2 regions of the Stenotrophomonas sp. YJH_SMC_17 genome follow, and region 1 is predicted to be linked to the other one. Evidence: predicted binding sites of a transcription regulator. Region 1 holds the regulator's gene; the other holds the start of a gene.
What was found. Region 1 encodes FliA, which starts transcription of late flagellar genes. Its sites were predicted from a motif close to TAAAGTTTNNCNNNCNNNGGCCGATAA; they were not measured.

Region 2: AC5P8Z_RS12015 (GGDEF domain-containing protein) is a predicted target of FliA. The motif match lies at 2,152-2,178, and genes of this name have one in related genera.

Annotation. Positions count from the first base shown of each region.
Region 1 is NZ_JCAFUU010000012.1:9,201-12,733, reverse strand. Features, by position in the region: gene AC5P8Z_RS19390 (MinD/ParA family ATP-binding protein) at 1-727, shown strand, start outside; gene AC5P8Z_RS19385 (RNA polymerase sigma factor FliA) at 724-1,467, shown strand; gene cheY (chemotaxis response regulator CheY) at 1,525-1,917, shown strand; gene AC5P8Z_RS19375 (protein phosphatase CheZ) at 1,917-2,522, shown strand; gene AC5P8Z_RS19370 (chemotaxis protein CheA) at 2,525-3,533, shown strand, end outside.
Region 2 is NZ_JCAFUU010000003.1:492,290-495,822, reverse strand. Features, by position in the region: gene AC5P8Z_RS12020 (hypothetical protein) at 25-363, shown strand; gene AC5P8Z_RS12015 (GGDEF domain-containing protein) at 600-2,045, opposite strand; gene fghA (S-formylglutathione hydrolase) at 2,232-3,062, opposite strand; gene AC5P8Z_RS12005 (YqcC family protein) at 3,085-3,429, opposite strand; gene AC5P8Z_RS12000 (S-(hydroxymethyl)glutathione dehydrogenase/class III alcohol dehydrogenase) at 3,438-3,533, opposite strand, start outside.

The DNA of each region.
Region 1 (3,533 bases):
GGGCAAGCGCACGCTGCTGCTGGACGCCGACCTTGGCCTGGCCAACATCGACGTGATCCTGGGGCTGAACCCCACCTTCACGCTGGCCGACCTGGTCGCCGGCCGCTGCTCGCTGGACGACGTCATCGTCGAAGGCCCGAATGGCGTGCTGGTGGTCCCGGCCGCGTCCGGCCGCCGGCACATGGCCGAGCTGGCCCCGGCCGAGCATGTCGGCCTGGTCAACGTGTTCTCCGAACTGGAACGCGAGCTGGACATCATGGTGGTCGACACCGCCGCCGGCATCACCGACGGCGTGCTGACCTTCTGCCAGGCCGCGCAGGACACCGTGGTGGTGGTCTGTGACGAACCGGCCTCGATCACCGATGCCTACGCGCTGATCAAGGTGCTGTCACGCGAGCGCGGCGTGGACCGCATCCAGGTGGTGGCCAACATGGTGCGCGATCCCAACGAAGGCCGCGTGCTGTACGAGAAGCTGACCCGCGTCTGCGAGAAGTTCCTTGCCGATGTCTCGCTGAACTACCTGGGCTGCGTGCCGCAGGATGACTGGCTGCGCCTGTCGGTGCAGCGCCAGCAGCCGGTGGTGAAGGCTTATCCGTCCAGCCCGGCCGCGCTGGCGATCACCGAGATTGCCCGCCGCACCGCCCGCTGGCAGGCGCCGACCGAGCCGCGTGGCGGCGTCGAGTTCTTCCTCGAGCGCATCCTCAAGCAGCGCGGGGTGGCCGCATGAAAGGCGCAGCCCAGTACCGGGAGGTCCAGCGCTCGGCAGCCAACGAGGTCATCGCCCAGCACTCGGATCTGGTGCGGCGCATCGCCCACCACCTGGCTGCGCGGTTGCCGGCCAGCGTCGAAGTGGACGACCTGATCCAGGCCGGCATGATGGGCCTGATCGAAGCCTCGCGCAGCTATGACGCCGACCAGGGCGCCTCGTTCGAGACCTATGCCTCGATCCGCATCCGTGGCTCGATGATCGACGAGATCCGCCGCGGCGACTGGGTGCCGCGTTCGGTGCACCGCCGTGCGCGTGACGCCGCCGCCACCATCCGCCGCCTCGAACAGAGCAGCGGCCGTGCCGCCAGCGCCACCGAAGTGGCCGCGGCGATGGAGATGCCGTTGCCAGAGTACCTGCGGTTGATGGAAGACGCCGCACGCGGCCAGGTGCTGAGCCTGGAATCGCGCATCGAGGACCAGGGCGAGCTGGACACCGTCGCCCAGGGCGGCCCGACCCCACAGCAGGTGCTGGAGCGCGGCGAATTCGGCCGCGAGCTGGGCAAGGCCATCGGCCACCTGCCCGAGCGCGAACAGCTGGTGCTCTCGCTGTACTACGAGCAGGAGCTGAACCTGAAGGAGATCGGCGCAGTGCTCGGCGTGAGCGAATCGCGGGTCTGCCAGATCCACGGCCAGGCGGTACTGCGCCTGCGGGGCCGACTGAAGATATTCGAGGCGGTCGACGCCGGCCTTGAAGAATGAACATCCCCGAGGCGGCTGCCCCCGGCCGCCCGGAATGAACAACAAAGGAACTCTGCTTTGAACAAGAACATGCGCATCCTGATCGTCGACGACTTTTCGACCATGCGTCGCATCGTCAAGAACCTGCTGGGCGATCTGGGCTTCACCAACACCGCCGAAGCCGAGGACGGGCATGCCGCGCTGTCGTTGCTGCAGAGCCAGCCGTTCGATTTCGTGGTCACCGACTGGAACATGCCGGTGATGACCGGCATCGAGCTGCTGAAGGCGATCCGCGCCGACGCCAAGCTGAAAACGCTGCCTGTGCTGATGGTCACCGCCGAAGCCAAGCGCGAGCAGATCATCGAAGCGGCACAGAGCGGCGTCAACGGCTACATCATCAAGCCGTTCACCGCGCAGACGCTGGAAGAGAAGCTGGGCAAGATCTTCGAACGCCTGGCGGCCAGCGCCTGATGGATACCACGGTCGACAGGAACGCCCTCGCCCTGCGCCTGCAGGAAGCCCTGGACGCGCTGGAGTCCGGTGACGAAGCCGCTTGGCGGCAACGCATCGACGGACTGGTCGCGCTGCGCACGCAGCCGATGATGAGCGGCCTTTCGCGGCTGGCCCGCGAGCTGGGTCAGGCGCTGGGTGAACTGCCGACCGTGCCGAGCGAAGCCGGTGAACTGGACGACGCCTGCGCACGCCTGGACCACGTGGTGGCGATGACCGAACAGGCCACCCACCGCACCCTGGACCTGGCCGAGGAATGCCGCAGCCTGACCGAACAGCTGCGCGCCGAAGGCCTGCAGCCCGGCCAGGACGCGCAGCTCGAGCGCATCCGCCACAACCTCACCGAAATCGCCCTGACCCAGAGCTACCAGGACCTGACCGGACAGATCATCCGGCGCGTGGTCGGCATCGTGCGCCGCGTACACGAAGGTTTCGGCGCACTCGGCCTGCCGCCGGAACAGCATCGCACCGACCCGGAACTGGCCGGGCCGGCACTGAAGGGACTGGACCGCCACGCGGTCTCGCAGAACGACGCCGACGACCTGTTGTCGGATCTGGGGCTGTAACCATGAGCGCGGTATCCGACGACATCACTGCCGATTTCATCATCGAGGCACAGGAAATCCTGGACCGCCTGGGCGAACAGCTGGTGTCGCTGGAGCAGGCGCCGCAGGACAGCGAGCAGCTCAACGCGGTGTTCCGCGGCTACCACACGCTCAAGGGCGGCGCCGGCTTCCTCGGCGTCACCGCCATGGTCGAGCTGTGCCACGCCGCCGAAGAAGCACTGGGGATCGCGCGCGCCGGGCAGGCCGTGCTGCAGGCCCATCACTTCGACGCCGCCCAGCAATCGCTGGACTACCTGCAGTCAATGCTCGACGCGGTGTCGTCGGGCACCGAACCGGGCTACGCCCCGCCGGAGCTGATCGCCCAGTTCGACATGCACGGTGGCGGTACCGCGGCCCCGAGCGCCGCCGCACCGGCTGCCGCTGGCGGCGACCTGATCACCGAAGACGAATTCGAGGCCCTGCTCGACCAGCTGCACGGCGGCAACCCGCCGACTGCGGTCGCACCGGCGAAGAAGGCGGACGATGGATTGATCAGCGAAGACGAGTTCGAAGCCCTGCTCGACCAGCTGCATGGTGGCGCCGCGCCCGGCAGCAAGCCGGTCGCTGCCCCGCCGGCGCCTCGCCCAGCGGCCGCCGCTCCGGCAGCCAAGCCCGCCGCCAAACCGCTGGCCGAAGCCGAGCACACCGTGCGCGTGGATACCAAGCGCCTGGATGCGATCGTCAACCTGATCGGCGAACTGGTGCTGTCACGCAACCGCCTGAAGACCCTGCGCGCACGCCTGCGCGATGAGGAGCTGGACCGCGCTGTATCGACGCTGGACATTGCCACTGCCCGCCTGCAGTCGGCGGTGATGCGCACCCGCATGCAGCCGGTCGGCAAGGTGTTCTCGCGCTTTCCCAAGGTCGCCCGCGATGTCGCCCGCTCGCTCAAGAAGGAAGTGGACCTGGAGCTGATCGGCGCCGAGACCGAGCTGGACCGCAACCTGGTCGAAGCGCTGGCCGATCCGCTGG
Region 2 (3,533 bases), on a different contig from region 1:
TTGCCGCACTTCAAGGAGAACACCATGCCTGCGCAGTACCACATCAGCCTGCCCGACCCGTCCAAGGCCCGCGGCAACGATCCTGACCTGTCCTTCCATTCGCAGGGCGCCGCCGGTTTCGCCGAAGAGCTGCAGGACGCCCTGCGCAGCGGCACGCTGTTCGAGCGCTGGAAGGCCAAGCAGCCCGACCCGGATGCGGTGGAGCCGCAGTGGGGGGCAACCGATCCGGATGCCACCGTGACCGGCGAGCAGAAGGATCTGCGCATCAACCTGGTGGCCACCACCCGCATCGACAGCGACGTGTTCAAGCAGCGCCTGCGCCTGCTGGCCGGCCACCATTGGGAACTGCGCGACGTGCGTTGAGGCATCCGCCGGCGTCGCCGGTGAAATTTGGCGCGCTCGACTCTTCCGGTCGAGCGCACTGTCGTGCCGCCCCCCATGCAGGTTGCACGGAGTGCACACAGCCACTAGCCGGCGCGGCCAGAGTGTCCAGCGTGATGCGCTGGGGGACGGCACTTCAAGCAGGTCGATTCTGAGCGACCAGAGCAGGATGCGGTCCGGAGGCAATGCGCCGTCAGCGCGTCACCGACGGATCCGGATCAGCAATCCATCGTGCCGTGCGTGCTGCCTTCGTCATCCAGCACGTGCGCATGCAGGATCACCTGGTTGCGGCCGGCCCGCTTGGCCGCATACAGGCCGGCATCGGCATCGGCCAGCAGCTGATCGGCACTGGCCATCGCTGGCGGATGCAGGTACCCCACACCGATGCTGATGCTGACCGATCCTTCCGCCAGTGGCAGCGCTTCCACCGCCTCGCGCAGGCGCTCAGCCAGCGCCAGTACGCTGGACAACGGGCTTCCCGGCACGATCACCGCGAATTCCTCGCCCCCGTACCGCGCAACACTGTCGCCCGCACGGCCCGCGCCTGCCTTCAGAATCGCAGCAACCGCCTGCAGACAGCGGTCCCCCGCAGGATGGCCGTGCTGGTCGTTGAAGGCCTTGAAGTGGTCGATATCCAACAGCAGCAGGCCCAGCTCGGTGCCACTGCGCCGTGCGCGGTTCCACTCGGCCAGCAGCAGCGCGTCGAACTCGCGCCGGTTGGCCACGCCGGTCAGGCCATCCTGGCGCGCCAGCTGGTCCAGCGACGCCTGCCGTTCCATCAGGTCCACCTGCAGCAGGATGCTGCGCAGGCCGAAGCCCAGCGTCGCCACCACGAACCCGCTGACCGCCAGCGGTCGCGCATGGTCGACCACCAGGGTGCCGACCACCAGCAGCAGCAACGGCAGGATCATCGGGCCGGCCGCCTGCACCGTGCGCGCCATCCGCGGATGCGGCGCAAGGATCCGCGCGGGTGCCTGGCTGAGTGCGAGCAGCGCCAACAACAGTAACGGCAGATCGATCAGCAGGTCGGCATAGGCACCGAACGCATCGTCGGAGGTGTAGTGGTTGATGTAGTACGCCACCAACAGGTAGGTGACCGCATACATCGCCAGCGCACGGAAAAAGGTGCGCCGCTCGGGAACGTCGCCGGCCAGCCAGCGCACCACCGCGAACATGGCGATGCACAGGTTCTGGATATCGAACATGCGCTGCATGTTGGACAACGCGTGGTCGTCGATGTCAACACGGGCGGCAAACGACTGCGCGTGCACGAAGAACAGCACACCCAGCAGCGCCGCCATCGCCGCATCGATCAGGCTGATGCTGACCCGTTCCCGGCGCGCCCGGGCCAGGATGAACACCAGGGGCACACCGTAAAGCACGTAAAGGAACAGGCTAGCCCGCGGGGTGAAATCGGCACGGCCGGCGCCCAGAGCGTCGATCATGTTGAACGCCATGCCGCCGGCCCACAGCAGCAGCGCCAACGCCGTGGCCCGCCACCCCAGCGCCGCGCGGTCGCGGCGGGCCCGCCACAGGCAGGCGACCGCAGCCAGCAACGGGGCGCCGGTCAGGAAAACGAAGGAACCCGCCCCGGCGGGACCGGGCCACAGGGCCAGCACCACGCCATGGCACAGCACATACAGCAGCGCCAGCACTACCGGCATGCCTTCCCCCATCCGCAAGGCCGTATGGGCGCACGATAGCGCGCCGGCACGCTACAGCGGCGTGATCCACTGCGGCAAAACAACACGCCGCGGGCACCGCCCGGTAGTGCCGGCCAGTGGTCGGCAACCTGCAGTTCCGTATCTCCCTGGGGGGGCCGGCCAGCGGCCGGCACTACCGCAGACGCCTCAGGCGTTGAGGGCGCGGGCGTGGTGGGCGATGTGCTCGCCGATGAAGCTGCCAATGAAGTAGTAGCTGTGGTCGTAACCAGGCTGCAGGCGTAGGGTCAGCGGATGGCCGGCGGCCGCGCAGGCCTCCTGCAGGCGCTGTGGCTGCAGCTGGGTCTGCAGGAACTCGTCGGCCTCGCCCTGGTCGACCAGCAGCGGCAGGCGCTCTTCGGCGGTGGCCAGCAGCGCACAGGCATCCCACGCTGCCCAGTCGGCGGGGTTGTCGCCGAGGTAAGCATGGAAGGCCTTTTGACCCCACGGCACGTGGCTGGGCGCGACAATCGGCGAAAACGCCGACACGCTGCGATAGCGCCCCGGGTTGCGCAGCGCGATCACCAGCGCGCCATGGCCGCCCATCGAATGGCCACTGATCGCGCGGGCATCGGTCACCGCGAAGTTCGCTTCGATCAGCGCCGGCAGCTCCTGCGCCACGTAATCGTGCATGCGGTAGTGCGTCGCCCACGGCACGCGGGTGGCATTGAGGTAGAAGCCAGCGCCCTTGCCCAGGTCGTAGCCCTCGGCATCGGCCACATCGTCACCGCGCGGGCTGGTGTCGGGTGCGACGATGATCACCCCATGCTCGGCCGCATAGCGCTGCGCGCCGGCCTTGGTGATGAAATTCTGCTCGGTGCAGGTCAGGCCGCTCAGCCAGTACAGCACCGGCAGCGCCTGAGTATCCGCCTGCGGCGGCAGGTACACGGCGAACTGCATGTCGCAGCCCAGCGTGGTCGAATGATGGCGGTAGACGTCCTGCCAGCCACCGAAACAGGCGCGGTGTTCAATGCGTTCCATGGGACTCTCCTGCGTGCCGGCGTCAGCCGTCACGTGTGTTGATCAACTCATCCAGCTGCGACAGCAGGCGCAGCAGCGGCTCGACGCCGGGCTGGCCATCCAGGTTGCGGTACGCGGCCACCGCCACATCGCTGCGCGGTGGCCATCGGCCATCGGCGCGGGCCTCGTGCAGCCGCGGCAGGAAGACCTGCGCCAGCCAGTGCTCGAACGGCATCTCATCGATGCCGAACGGTGAATCCACCGGGCGCGGGGCACCGACCTCGCCTTCGACCCAGCCCAGCGCGCGCAGCACCTGCTCGATCGGGGCGACCAGGGCCGCGCGCGGGTCTTCCGCACGCGGCCGGCGCAGGGCATCCAGCCAGCCCATGCCGTGGCTCAGTAATGCACGACCGAACGGATCGACTTGCCTTCATGCATCAGGTCGAAGGCTTCGTTGATCTTGTCCAGGTCCATGGTGTGCGTGACGAACGG